DNA from 4 places in the Aeromonas bivalvium genome. Region 2 is predicted to be linked to each of the others. Evidence: riboswitches for the same ligand, from Rfam matches in the RefSeq annotation. Region 2 holds a riboswitch; each other region holds the start of a gene.

Region 1 (3,513 bases), on a different contig from region 2:
GATCAAAGTCATAGTCCCCCGCCATCTCCCAGAACATGACGCCCCCCAGTCCCCGCTTGATGATGTAGTCGAGCTTGTGGCCCATGGACTCTTCATCTTCGGTGGAGAGGAACACCTTCTTCTGCTCGTTCCACAGCCAGGGCGAGTGCGCCTTGTCATCGTAGTAACGCACATACTGGCCCTGCATCACGTCGGCCGGGTTGTTGGGATCCAGGCCCCAGGCCGCGCCATAGCTCGGCATGCTGGTGATGCCGAGGCTGGCCGCGTGCTCCAGGTTCTTGGCGTGCCACATGGGGACGGCGCCACCGCCGATCTCGTTGCCGTTCTTGTCAAGATCATGCCAGATGTTGTCGATGCCGACCGCACCATTGCCGCAGGGGATGGTGCTGCCACCGGTGCCCGGCTGGCAGTCGCTCTGGCTCGGCAGCGCCGCCTTGCCACCCAGACCGTGGGTGCCACCGGTGACCCCCTGCCAGCCACGGGTGTAATAAGGCACCCCTATGTTGATCTTGCCCGCCGCCATGGCGCCACGGAAGTAGTGGGCCGCCCAGGCGGAGTTGAGATAGCCGATGCCGCCAAACTGGGCCTGGGTGTAGACACCCCACTGGGCCAGCTCGGGATCCGCCTTGTTGTCGAACAGGGCGGCGTTGTGGCCGACGAAGTGGTTCCAGGCACCGTGGAAGTCATAGGTCATCAGGTTGACGTAGTCCAGGTACTGGGTGACCTGGAAGTTTTCCATGCCGCGCAGCAGATAGGCCGACGCCGGCGAGGCGATGGTCAGCATGTATTTGCGACCGTCCTCGGTCCCGGCGCTGTCGAGCCGCTCGCGCAGTGTCTTCATCAGCACTTCATAGTTCGCAAACAACTTGCCGCGGCACTGGTTGGAGAGCGGGAAGTCGTTGGGGTTGCCCGCATCCTTCATGGAGGTCGGATACTCGTAATCCACATCCACCCCGTCGAAGCCGTACTGGCGGATGAAGTTCACCGCCGAATCGGCGAAGGCGTTGATGCCGGCGGTGTTGACCGAGCAGTCGCCCTTGGTGGTAGCGGTGTAGAAGCCGCGGGTATCGGCCCAGCCCCCGACCGAGATCAGGGTCTTCACGTCCGGATACTGCTTCTTGTACTTCGACAGCAGGTTGAAGTGGCCCTGGTAGGCAAATTCGGGGTCCATCTCGGCGCCCGGCACTCCGTCCCAGGTCATCTTGGTGGCGGAATCATCCACCTTGATGACATGGCTCTGCTCGTCCACCGCCGCGAAGGCATAGTTGATGTGGGTGATCTTGTCCCAGGGGATGTCGCCCACCAGATAGGAGGGCAGACCATTCTTGCCGGTGCGCCAGGAGGTGAAGTAACCGATGACGCGGCGGCCATGGTCATCCCCCATGCACTCGCTGCCGTCGGCGCGGTAGATCTGGCGCACGTCGCAGGAGAGATTGCCGCCGGTGGGCGGCAGGGCGGCCTCTTCGACGCTGACCGACACGGGAGCCGACTCGCCGGACAGGCTCTGGCTGTCCACGGCAACCAGGGTCAGGGCGGCGCTGCCCTTGGTTTGCGGGGTCCAGCCCAGCTGCCAGGGGGCGCTGCTGTCTTCAGATACCTTCTTGCCATCGACATACAGCTCGACCTTGGCCACATCGTCGTTGGCATCGGTGACATTGCCGGTCACGGTGACGGCGCGGCCCAGGGTCAGCTTGGCACCCGCGGCGGGGCTCGCAATGCTGACCTGAGGCGCCTCGGGGGCCACCACGGCGGTCACGGTCACGGCGACCTGGGCTTCATCCAGGCTGTTACCATCCTTGTCCAGGGCACGGGCCGTGACCTGATGGGGGCCGACGCCGCTGGCGGACCAGCTGGCGGACCAGGGGGCTGCCGTGGCCACGGCGACCTGGCTGCCATCCACCAGGTAGACCACCTGGGCGACCGCTGTGCTGCCACCGGTCAGGGTCACGGCCAGGGCCAGTTCGGCCCCTTCGCTCACCGAGCTGCCGGCGGCAGGGGAAGATAGGGTCAGCTCAGGCAGCTCAGGCCCGGGCGGGTTGGGGTCCTGAGACAGGGTCCAGGCATCGGTCCAGACGGCACCGACCCCGGGCTCGTAGTGGTAAGGGGAAGCCCCGCACCAGCCGGAATAGGGAAACGCCTTGCACTCATAGAGGTTGCCGACGTTGCTGACGATATCGCCAGCCTGATAGGCAGTCCCGGCCTGATAGGCGGGATAGGCGGCCTGCGCCCAGGCGGGCATGGCCGCAAGGGCAACCAGCATGGCGAGCCTGCTGGGCCTGAGGGTCTGTTGCATATTGTTATCATCCTTGTTTTGTCTTGGCGTTAAGACCGGGAAAGCGCAATCGCAACAGGGAGGAAAAAGGGAACGACAACAGGCCTTGGACGGGGCCACATACCCTCATGTCACCCCGGGAAACCCCGCTGTCTGGCTCAATGAGGCAGATCGGAGGCTTTGCGTCCCGGCATCACTGCCGGTTTGCCCTTTACCTGGGTTCCGTGAGGAACGGCTCGAGTATAGAAAGCCCGGCGCAAATGCTCAATCTTCATTCACAAGGAGAAATATGTTTGCTGGGCAACGAGGAAACCGGCTAACGGCGGCGATCGTGTCGCCAACGCCCGGCACATAGCCGCCTTGTCAGCCTGCCACTGCAAATTTTCCGCCATCATGAAGCAGGGGGTGATGACGCGAAATTGTGAGCCACCTCATGGCGCCATATGAATTTGGTGTTTGCCGGGAGTGTGCCGGCGAGCGCCGGATGCGGGTAGAGGCAGATCATGGGGCCGCGCTGACGCGCCCATGACAAAAAGGCCACCGCGATGCGGTGGCCTTTTAGCTTCTCGTGACGAGAATTTGGTGGAGCTACGCGGGATCGAACCGCGGACCTCTTGCATGCCATGCAAGCGCTCTCCCAGCTGAGCTATAACCCCAAGTTGTGGCTAATCAAGGTCAAGACCTTCACTCTGAATTTGGTGGAGCTACGCGGGATCGAACCGCGGACCTCTTGCATGCCATGCAAGCGCTCTCCCAGCTGAGCTATAGCCCCAAATTCTTTCTTCATTAGACAAGCGGTTCTGGCGGCCGTTTGCCTTTTACTGCAAATAGTGGTGGAGCTACGCGGGATCGAACCGCGGACCTCTTGCATGCCATGCAAGCGCTCTCCCAGCTGAGCTATAACCCCACAAAGGTCGGCATGGGTGATACACACCGCACTGCCCTGGGTACTTCATGTCAATCAGGAACCTGGTGGAGCTACGCGGGATCGAACCGCGGACCTCTTGCATGCCATGCAAGCGCTCTCCCAGCTGAGCTATAACCCCTTTGATTCCAGATTGTTCGAGGAGAATTTGGTGGAGCTACGCGGGATCGAACCGCGGACCTCTTGCATGCCATGCAAGCGCTCTCCCAGCTGAGCTATAACCCCAACTCACCTCGGCGCTACCAAAGTTATCTCTGGCAACGGAGGCGCATGATAGGCATCGACCGCTTTGCTGTCAACCCAAAATTCTCGCCTG
Region 2 (3,513 bases):
ATTCCGTCTCGCTCAGAAACAGCATCCCCTGCTGGATCTTGCCCTTGAGCCCCATCAAGAGCGCCGCCAGCACGGCGCAGGCCACCGCCTCGCTCGGGCTCAGCAGCACGGACATCAGCCCCAGCAGATAGGTGAGCACCATGGCCACCGAGCTGGTGAGGCCGAATTCTCCCTGCCAGCGCTGGGCCAGCCAGATGGAGAGGGCGCAGCCCATCAGTACCGCCAGCAGGCCGAGCAGGGGCAGCCAGGTGCCCAGGGTGGGCAGCAGCAGGGCGCAGACGCCGCCGAGCAGGCCGACGAGGCCATAGGTGCGCATCCCGGCGACGCGCTGGTTGTCCCCCAGCTGGCGTACCTGCCAGCCCCGCTCCAGCCCTATGATGAGGCCGATGGCCAGGGAGACCAGGGCCCCGTTGATGGGGTCTGCCTCGATCCACATGCCGAACTCCTTGCTCATGCGCCTCTGCCTGGATCCCATGATGGCACAGCCTGCACGAGGCCGCGGGGGCCTGGCTCACAGAGTATCGAAGGGGCCCGACACTTCCTGGCGGCGCGTCAATAAACAGGGGAGCCGAGGCTCCCCTGTTCGTTTTGTTGCTGGCATGGCGACGGTCGGCCAGGATCTGGCATGCGGCCACCCGGGTTCATGCCGTGCTGGCGTGACGGCTCACTGCTGGACCCAGGCATCCTGCCAATGAGACCCGATCCCGGGCTCGTACTGGGTGGCCGTGGCCGCCCACTGGCTGCACCAGCCGCTGTAGGGGAAGGGCTTGCACTGATAGACCTTGCCATTTTTCGGTTGCAGCACCCGGGTGCCATCTGTGTAGCCGTCGACCCCCTCAGGGAAGCTGAACTGATAGTCGCCGCTGGTCGGCGCCTTGAACATCAGATCCAGGGTCTGCTGCACCACTTCCCCTCCTGCCTTGGGCCTGCCCTCGATCACCAGCTGGTGGTGGCCCGCACTCAGGCCCGTGGCCTCCAGGGTGAAACCCTGGCTGCCGTCCTTGATGTCGGCACTGCTCTGCCCCCTGGCGACGCCGCCATGGTCATACAGGGTAGTGGTGACGGCGAGATCCCCCTCGGCCGTGACGGTGAAGCTCAGGGTAACCTTGCCGTTGTCGAGCGGGTAGTCGCTCCCCAGGCCGCTGACGCTGATGCTGTTGCCTACCGGCGGTTGCTGCTGTTCGAGCTGGATCTCGACCCGTTGCAGCTTGCTGCCGGCCTTGAGGTAGATGGGGTTCTGACCGTAGACGGGGTTGAACTGGCCGTCGGCCCCTTGCCCTGCGCGGATCTGGCTCTGCTCGGCATTGATCTTGGTTGCCAGGGCGTGGGCCCAGTTGTTCTTCAGGCCCTGCTCGGCGTCGGTTATGGTCAGCACGGTTTGCAGATCGGCCCGCTCGCCGCCGGCATCGAACACCCGGGTCCTGGCCTTGTCACCGGCCGCGAGATCGATGGAGGGGTAGATGGTGCCGGCCTGGCTCCAGCTCAGCGGCGGCTGGGTGCCATCATCGAAACGGGCGTCGATCAGGTTGTAGAAGCTGTTGGTGGTATCGCCCACCTCCCAGACCCCGAGGATGAGCTGATAGCCGGTGCGCGCCGGCAGGGTGCACTCATGGGTGACCTGCTTGGGGGGCTGCACCATGTTGCCGTCGATGACGCAGAAGGGGTTGAGATCGAATGCGTCTCTGGTCAGGGGCTGGTTCGGGTTCCAGTCCTGCCTGGTGAGGTAATAGCGCCAGTTGCGGGTCACGTGGTTGGCGGTGAAGGTCCAGCTGATATTGAAGGGGCCGGCCTGCACATTGCGCTTGGTCCAGCGATCGCTGGTCTGGGCGTTGAGCTCGCCAAATTGCGGATGCCCGGCCGAGGCGATCTGGCCGTCGGCTGGGCCGCCATCGGGGAAGCCGGACGGCGCCTCCAGGCTCTGGGGTTCCCACTGGATGGCGCCGCAGCCGATGTTGCCGCCGGTCTTGCACAGGGCGTTGCGTCCCTCCGGCTGGCTGATGTAACCGTGGGCGAGCACGCCGCCACTGGCCAGCAGCGCCAGCGCCGCAGCCACATGATTGAGTCGAATTTTTGCTGCCATACATTCCTCTGTTCGGTGATGTGGGCAGTCACCTTGGCTGGGGAAATCCCCGGTACACACCTGGGTGTGGTAACCCCGCTATCCTGGACGGCATGTCTTTAGACCGGAGGCTTTGCGTCCTGGCCTTTCAACCAGTTTGCCAAATGACTACTGAAAGGGTCATGGTGCCGCATTGGGCGGCAGTGCCATCATGACTATTTTTTGTTAAATAATTAAGTGTCAAAGTTGACAGCTTGACCCGCTCGATCTGGCGTCGTCGCTTAACGGCTTGTTTTGCCATTTGTCTGTGGAGGAAGGCCTGAACACTCAGCCTGATGATGGCGACAAAGGGGGGCCCTGGCGCAGTGGTGGCCGCCTCCTCTGCCAGCATGGCGGGCAGAAGAGGCGGTGGGGCGGGACGTGCGCTGACGCGCAGCGGCGCTGGCGGATCAGGCGTGCTGGCGAGTGTGCTCCGGCGCCTGATCCGCTGAGATGGCGCTGCCAAGCCGGAAGGCCGCCAGTCGCTCGTCCAGGCTGCGCGACAGTCCGGCCAGCAGCTCGCTCTCCTGGGCCAGCTGGGAGGCGGCCTGGGACATCTCGAGCGCCGAGTCATTGATGCCGCTGACGTTGCGGTTCATGTCTTCCGCCACCATGCTCTGCTGCTCCGCCGCCGTGGCTATCTGGGTCGCCATGTCGCTCACGTGCTGGATGTGACTGACGATGAGGGAGAGATCCTGCCCCGCCTTCTCGGACTGACCGACGCTGCTCTCCGCCAGCTTGCGGCTGGTGTCCATGGCACTGGCGGCGGTGACCGCCCGCTGCTGCAACTGGGTGATGGTGCTCTGGATCTCCTCGGTGGAGTGGCGGGTACGGCTGGCCAGCTGGCGCACCTCGTCGGCCACCACGGCAAAACCGCGGCCCTGCTCGCCGGCCCGGGCCGCCTCGATGGCGGCGTTGAGGGCCAGCAGGTTGGTCTGATCCGAGATGGCGCTGATGACGGCGGTCACTTCCCCTATCTGCATCACCCCCTCCTTGAGGCGATTGACCTGATGGGTGGCCTGCTCCACCTCGGTGGCCAGGGTCTGGATGCCGTGTACGCTGGCGTGGACGTCTTCGTTGCCGAGCCCGGCCTCGTTGGTGGCGTCCTGGGTGTCGCGGGCCGTGTTCTCGGCATGACCCGCCACATCCGAGATGGTGGCGCTCATCTCGTTCATGGCGGTGGCGAGCTGGGCCAGCTGATCCCGCTGGCTGTTGACCGCCTGATTGGTCTGCTCGGCGGAGGCGGCGATGCGCAGGGCGGCGTCCGCCACGTTGCGGGCTCCCTGGCTCGCCTCCAGCAGGGCGCGGCGGATGGCATCCAGTCCCTGGTTGGTGGAGTGGGCGACGGTTCCCAGCTCATCCTTGCCGTGCACGGGTATGTTGACCACCAGATCCCCGGCCGCTACCCGGGCCAT
Region 3 (3,513 bases), on a different contig from region 2:
CAGGCAAGGTGATCCAGGCGTTCGGTGAGGTGGTCATCGGCGGCAACTATGTGGTGGGTCTGGTGGTGTTCGTGATCCTGATGATCATCAACTTCGTGGTGATCACCAAGGGGGGAGAACGTATCTCGGAGGTGTCGGCCCGCTTCACCCTGGACGCCATGCCGGGCAAGCAGATGGCCATCGACGCCGACCTCAATGCCGGCATCATGGATCAGCACCAGGCCCGGGCCCGGCGTGAGGAGATCTCCCGTGAGGCCGACTTCTACGGCGCCATGGACGGGGCCTCCAAGTTCGTGCGCGGGGATGCCATCGCCGGTCTGCTGGTGCTGATCATCAACCTGGTGGGCGGTCTGGCCATCGGCATCTTCCAGCATGCCCTGCCGGTGGCGGAAGCCTTCCAGCGTTACGCCCTGCTCACCATAGGGGATGGCCTGGTCGCCCAGATCCCCTCCCTGCTGATGTCCACCGCGGCCGCCATCATAGTGACCCGGGTCAGTGACGAGGGAGAGATGTCCGATCAGGTGGGCCAGCAGGTACTGGCCTCCCCTCGCGTCATCTATACCGCCGCCACCATCATGCTGATCCTGGGGCTGGTGCCCGGCATGCCCATGCTGGCCTTCCTCAGCTTCGCCGCCGTGCTGGCCTGGACCGGCTGGCGCGTGAGCCTGCGTCGCCAGCAGGATCCGGATCTGGAAGCCGCCGAGCAGCTCAGCCAGAAGCTGGTGCAGCCGGAACACCAGGGACTGGAGTGGCAGGATCTGCCCTATGTGGACCCCATCGCCATCGAGCTGGGTTACAAGCTGGTGCCCCTGGCCGAGGCGGACAAGGGGGCCGAGCTGCTGGTGCGGGTGCGGGGGATCAGGAAGACGCTCTCCGAGCAGTACGGTTTCCTGCTGCCCGAGATCCGGGTACGCGACAACCTGCAACTGCAACCGGATCAGTACAGGATCAAGCTCTCCGCCGTGCCCATGGCGAGCGGTCAGGTGGATTGCCAGCGACTGATGGCCATCAGCAGCGGCGAGACCTACGGGGTGCTGGACGGCGAACTGACCCAGGATCCCGCCTACGGCATGAATGCGGTCTGGATAGCCCCGGATCACAAGGCCAAGGCCCTCAACCTGGGCTACTCGGTGGTGGACTCGGCCACCGTGATCGCCACCCATGCCAGCAAGCTGCTGCGGGAACAGCTCGATACCCTGTTCGGTCACGATGAGGTGGGCAAGCTGGGCCAGTATCTGGCGACCCTCTCTCCCCGTCTGGCGGAGGAGCTCAATCTGGCCCTGAGCCAGATGCAGCAGCTCAGGGTATTCCGGCAACTGCTCAGGGAGCAGGTGAGCCTGACCGACATCCGTACCATAGCGACCACCCTGCTCGACTCGAGCGAGCTGACCAAGGATCCCGTGCTGCTGGCGGCCGACGTGCGCTGCGCCCTCAAGCGCCAGATAGTGCGTCAGGTGATAGGGCAGCGGGAGCAGCTGGCCACCTTCACCCTGGACGATCGGCTGGAGCAGACCCTGCTGGCGGCCATGAACCAGTCCCAGCAGCAGGGCAAGGTGGCGCTGGACAGCTTCCCGGTCGATCCCCAGTTGTTGTCCCAGCTGCAACAGCACATGCCCCTGGTCAAGGAGCAGCTGCAGCAGCAGGGTCACCCTCCCGTGCTGGTGGTCATGCCCCAGCTGAGGCCCTTGCTGGCCCGCTATGCGGCCTCTTTCGCCAAGGGGCTCAGGGTGCTCTCCTACAACGAGATCCCGGAAGAGCTGAGGGTGGAAGTGATCGGCACCCTGGGGTGAAGCAAAAGGCCCGTGATCTCAGTCAGATAGGAAAAATCTATTCCGCATATGTCCTTGAACTGTCATGGCAACTTGTTATGATGCGCCGTGTTTTGACGCTGGACGTCAAAACCTGCTGATAATTATAACAATTTGATGAGTGCTATTCAGGCCGGCCCCTCGCCAGTCTGACTGCCCTTGCGAGGGCAGATCGCATGAAAAAGGCAAACTGAACTGAAAAGTCAGGACGCAAAGCCTCCGGTCTAATGGCATCCATGCCGACGATAGCGGGGTTACCAGGGATAGGTACCGTCACGAATGACACCTATTGGCAAACCGATGCGCGCGCGGCGTACCGGTGGTGTACTCCTTCCTCGGTTTTGACGCTTCAGTTCTGTTGATTGACGACCACACAATCACAGGTTCAGGTTCATATGCTTTCGGACGTTTCTCTGAAATGCACCCCAGCGCCAGCGGGCATTGGGGCGCACCCTCATCTGTTATTGCTTCAGCCAGACTCTTCTGCCGGGGAAGAGGTGCTGGCCATGCTGGAGAGTTCGGGATATCGGGTATCCAGGGTCGATTCGGCCAGACAGGCACGGGCCTGTCTGGAGGAAGAGAGAGTCGACCTGCTGTTGCTGGACGTGAGCACGCCCATCGACAACCTCAAGGGATTTCTGGGCAAGCTGACCGACACCGACAGTGTCATCCTGGTCAACGAGCATCAGGGCCATCTGGCCGCCGAGGCCATGGGGGCCGGCGCCATCGATTACATCATCAAGCCATTCGCTCGCCAGCAGATGCTGGACGCCATCCGCTGCGCCCTGCGCCTGCGCCAGCCGATCCCGGATCTCATCGCAGAGTCCGGTGCCAGCCGTCAGGTGTTGCAGCTGGCTCGCCGGGCGGCCAAGACCCAGGCCACCATCCTCATCGGCGGTGAATCGGGTACCGGCAAGGAGCGACTGGCACGCTACATCCACGACATGTCCCCCCGGGCAGACGGGCCCTTCGTCGCCATCAACTGCGCCGCCATCCCCGAGCCCATGATCGAGTCCATCCTGTTCGGTCACGCCAAGGGGGCCTTCACCGGGGCGAGCTCGGCCCAGCCCGGCAAGTTCGAGCAGGCCCAGGGCGGTACCCTGCTGCTTGACGAGATCTCCGAGTTGCCCCTGGCACTGCAGGCCAAGCTGCTGCGGGTATTGCAGGAGCGGCAGGTGGAGCGGCTGGGCAGCCATCAACTGATCAACCTGGATGTGCGCATCATCGCCGCCAGCAACAAGGACCTGCGTACCCAGGTGGGGGAGGGGCTGTTTCGCGAGGATCTCTTCTATCGCCTCGATGTCCTGCCCATGAGCTGGCCCGCCCTGCGGGACAGGCCGGGGGACATAGTGCCGCTGGCTGAATATTTCATCGCCCGTTATGCACCCAGGCAGGGCTACTGGCTGAGCCAGCAGGCGCGCCAGCAGCTGCTGAGCTACCGCTGGCCCGGCAATGTGCGTGAACTGGACAATGTCATCCAGCGGGCGCTCATCATGGCGCGAGGATTGCATATTCAGGCAATCGATTTGATGTTGCCCGGTGGGGCAGGGGGAGCAGAGCCGGGCCAGCCAGAGCCGTTGTCGCCCCCGGACGGGCTGGTGGAGACCCGCCGCCACGCCGAGTTCCAGTTCGTATTGGAGACCCTGCGCCGTTTCAGCGGCCATCGCACCCGCACGGCCGAGGCCCTGGGCATGACGACCCGGGC
Region 4 (3,513 bases), on a different contig from region 2:
GGGATCGCTCGCCTGGGCCTGGATGCTCACCTGCTTGCCGGACTCGACGCTGACCGTGGCGGGCAGGGTCAGGGTCGGTGCCTGGTTGGGCTGCGGTGCCTTGTTGGTCACCACCACGCTGTCCTTGGCCGTCAATCCTTCACCATCGGTCACCGTCAATTCGAAGGTCAGGGTGACATCCGCACTGACGCCATCGAGATTGACGCTGGCCTTGGCCAGATCGGCACCGCTCAGTGTCACCTGAGGGCCGGAAAGCTGACGCCAGCCATAGGTGAGGGTGGTCCCTTCCGGATCCCGGGAGGCGGAACCATCCAGGGTCAGGCTGGCCGGGCCGGTCACGGTCAGATCGGCCCCGGCATTGGCAATGGGCGGCTTGTTGACGGGAGCCGTGCCATCTCCGTGACCCAGCCCTTCGTGCATGGCGTTGAGGATGTCGCCGTTATCCGAGTCGATCTCCCAGGCAAACAGGCCGCCGAGCTGATTGGCCTGCACGTACTGCCCCTTGGCCTTGACCGAACGGTCGTTGTCGAAGGTGATGAGATCCCCCGTGCTCGCCTTGAACACATAGGGGGCCTCGGCCACCTCGTCATAACCCTGCTCCCAGCCGGCGCCCATGTAGTCGTTCACTATCTGGCGATAGTCCACCACGCCGTTCTCCCAGGTGCCCTTGACCGGGCCGGTGGCGGTGCCGGTGAAGGGGTTGCCCGCCTGATAGCCGCTCACCCCGGTCCAGCCACGACCATACATGGCGGCGCCGACCACTATCTTGCCCGGGGTCACCCCCTGATCCAGCAGGGCCCTGACCCCCTTGTCCGTGGTGTACTTGGTGTCCGGATCCCAGCTGGCCGCAAACAGGTTGGTCTGGTGACCCAGCTCGGCATTGGTCCAGGCGCCATTGAAGTCGTAACTCATCAGGAAGATGTGGTCCATGTACTGCTGGGCCGCCTGATAATCGACCTTGGCTATCTTGTCGCCACCGGCGCTGATGGCCGAGGTGAGCTCGTACTGGCGACCCGTCTCGGCCTCCAGCTCGTCGAGCATGGCCCGCAGCTCCTGCATCAGGGTCACATAGGTGGCCCCATCGCTCGGGGCGCCGAGGTCGGGGTTGGCACCCGATCCCCCCGGGAATTCCCAGTCGATGTCTACCCCGTCGAAGAACTTCCAGGTCTGGAGGAACTCCTTGACCGAGGCGACGAAGGTGTCGCGCTTGGTCTTGTCACCGAGGAAATAGAAGGGGTCCGAGAGGGTCCAGCCGCCCACCGAGGGCAGGATCTTGAGGTCGGGGTGGGCCTGCTTCAATGCCATCAGGTTGCCGAAGTTGCCCTTGTAGGGCTCATCGAAGTCCTTGAGGTTGCCCTGGGGCATCTGGATGGCGGCCCAGGGATCGTGCATGGCCACCTTGAAGTCGGCGCGACCGGCGCAGGCGCGCTGCAGCGCCTCGAAGCTGCCCTCTATGCTCTTGAGGCCATCATTGATGCCATTGCCGCCGCAGATGGGGGTGAAGCCATAGAGGATGTGGGTCAGGTTCTGAGCCGGGATCTTGTCCACCGTGAACTTGCGGCCATAGACGCCCCACTCCACGTAGTAGGCCCCCACCACCTTGCCGGACTTGTTGACGTAGGGTTTGTTGTTCTCTTGCAGCGGGGCGTTGAGGGGCACCAGGTGGCTGCCATCTGTGTCGGCAACCACTATCTCCTTGGGATCGGAGCGGGTGCAGCCATCGGCGTTGCACAGCTCGATCTGCATCTGGTAGCGACCGCCCTTGGTCACCTTGAAGTTGGCGGTGCCGGAGGCGCCGGACGGGCCGCTCCACACCTCGACGCCGTCCAGCAGCACCTTGGCGGTCTGGCCCACGTCACCGGACCAGAGGTTCCAGCTCACGCTGACCGGCGCGCCGTCGGCATGGACGGTCACCAGCTTGTTGTAGGCGGTGGCGGCCTGATCCACCTCGACGATGGCAAACTTGGTCTCACCCCAGCCTATGGTGGGTTTGCCCGGGGCGGCAGCCTGCACCGAGGCGGCAAAACTGCCGGCGACCAGGAGGGCCAGCAGGGAAGGTTTTGGACTTAACATGTTGAATATCCTTATTTCGTTTCTCATTTTGGTCACGAAAAAGGCAACGCATGTCAGACAGGTAACACAGACAACATCCCCGCCCCGGCTTGGCGTCCGGTGGGAAACACAACCCTGTGGTGACCCCGCTATCTTAGGTACGACAGACCCTTAGACCGGAGGTTTTGCGTCCCGGCCTTTCGACCGGTTTGCCCTTTGGCACAACTTGATTCGCGATAAAAAAAATCGCCTGGGCAATATAGGCCACCCGGGGGGCTCAGGCAAACCCTCCCTGCGAGTCACCCCTTGTCGCAGGGATTCAAACAGCACAAAAAAGCGCCTTTTTACCGGCATTAAGCGCCATTTTTGTGGAGATCCTCTGCCAAGTTGCTTGCCCATTGCCAGAGGACTAATGTGTTAATTCGTGATCATCATCAAGTTTCCCGGTCCCCACCATGCTGTTCATCAACGCCCTGAGCTTGAGGGGCTTGACCGGCTTGCTGATGTAGCCATAGCCATGTTCGCGGATCTGGGCCTGCAATTCGCTCTTGCGATCCGCGCTGATGATGATGCCCCCCAGCTCCTTGCCAAGGGCGAGGCGCAGCATGTGCAGCGCCTGCAATCCTGTCTTGCCGTCGTCCAGGTGGTAATCGGACAGCACCAGGTCGGGCCTGAAGCTCGCCACCAGGATCTGGGCCTGGGCCAAATCCTGCACGCAGCGCACCTCGCAGCCCCAGCGCCCCAGCAGGGACGCCATGGCCACCAGGATCTCGGGCTCGTTGTCGAGGCAGAGCACCCTCACTCCCGCCAGCTGGCTGTCATGACGAAGCTGGGGCGCGGGCGTCGCCCTGGCCACCAGGGGACGACTGGCCAGGTTGAGGGTGATGGCAAACACTGAGCCGGCGCCGGGCCAGCTGCGCAGGGTCAGAGGATGCCCCAGCACCAGGGAGATGCCCCGGGCGATGGCGAGCCCCAGGCCAAGCCCCTGCTCGCGGGCGGTGCGGGAGTGATCCAGTCGCTGGAACTCCTCGAAGATGGCCTCCTGCTTGTCCTGGGGAATGCCGGGCCCCGTGTCCCACACCTCGATGCGCAGCTGCTGGCCCAGGCGGCGGCAACCGAGCAGGACCCGGCCCCCCGGGTTGTAGCGAAACGCATTGGTGAGAAAGTTTTGCAGCACACGGCGCAGCAGGCGGGCATCGCTGTGGACCGCCAGGCGGGTGTCCACCACGGCAAACTCGATGCCCCCCGCCCGGGCCAGCACCCCGAACTCCGCCTTGAGGTTGTCAAACACCTCCGCCAGGGCAAAGTCGAGCTTCCTGGCCTTGAACTTGCCCGCCTCGAGCCGGGAGATGTCCAGCAGATCCGTGATGAGATCCTCGGTGGCCCCCAGGGCATCGTCGATATGATGGGCGAGGCGAGCCGCCTCCCCCTCCCCGGGCAGCGTCTCGAGCAGGGAGGAGG

The links. A riboswitch is a leader RNA that binds a small molecule or an ion and turns the genes downstream of it on or off. The one in region 2 is predicted to bind cyclic di-GMP.
Region 1: linked by a shared signal. The riboswitch ahead of ACEUCR_RS07105 (glycosyl hydrolase family 18 protein) and the one ahead of gbpA (N-acetylglucosamine-binding protein GbpA) in region 2 are both predicted to bind cyclic di-GMP.
Region 3: linked by a shared signal. The riboswitch ahead of ACEUCR_RS14025 (sigma-54-dependent transcriptional regulator) and the one ahead of gbpA (N-acetylglucosamine-binding protein GbpA) in region 2 are both predicted to bind cyclic di-GMP.
Region 4: linked by a shared signal. The riboswitch ahead of ACEUCR_RS06530 (glycosyl hydrolase family 18 protein) and the one ahead of gbpA (N-acetylglucosamine-binding protein GbpA) in region 2 are both predicted to bind cyclic di-GMP.

What each region holds. Positions count from the first base shown of each region.
Region 1 covers NZ_JBGXBV010000001.1:1,560,088-1,563,600, forward strand. Annotated here, with positions in the region: gene ACEUCR_RS07105 (glycosyl hydrolase family 18 protein) at 1-2,293, opposite strand, end outside; cyclic di-GMP riboswitch class I at 2,409-2,491, opposite strand; tRNA gene ACEUCR_RS07110 (tRNA-Ala) at 2,853-2,928, opposite strand; tRNA gene ACEUCR_RS07115 (tRNA-Ala) at 2,969-3,044, opposite strand; tRNA gene ACEUCR_RS07120 (tRNA-Ala) at 3,104-3,179, opposite strand; tRNA gene ACEUCR_RS07125 (tRNA-Ala) at 3,243-3,318, opposite strand; tRNA gene ACEUCR_RS07130 (tRNA-Ala) at 3,347-3,422, opposite strand.
Region 2 covers NZ_JBGXBV010000003.1:176,135-179,647, forward strand. Annotated here, with positions in the region: gene ACEUCR_RS10245 (MgtC/SapB family protein) at 1-436, opposite strand, end outside; gene gbpA (N-acetylglucosamine-binding protein GbpA) at 665-2,080, opposite strand; cyclic di-GMP riboswitch class I at 2,146-2,231, opposite strand; gene ACEUCR_RS10255 (methyl-accepting chemotaxis protein) at 2,509-3,513, opposite strand, start outside.
Region 3 covers NZ_JBGXBV010000005.1:284,602-288,114, reverse strand. Annotated here, with positions in the region: gene lfhA (lateral flagellar biosynthesis protein LfhA) at 1-1,790, shown strand, start outside; cyclic di-GMP riboswitch class I at 1,983-2,070, shown strand; gene ACEUCR_RS14025 (sigma-54-dependent transcriptional regulator) at 2,315-3,513, shown strand, end outside.
Region 4 covers NZ_JBGXBV010000001.1:1,435,554-1,439,066, forward strand. Annotated here, with positions in the region: gene ACEUCR_RS06530 (glycosyl hydrolase family 18 protein) at 1-2,073, opposite strand, end outside; cyclic di-GMP riboswitch class I at 2,189-2,276, opposite strand; gene ACEUCR_RS06535 (hybrid sensor histidine kinase/response regulator) at 2,462-3,513, opposite strand, start outside.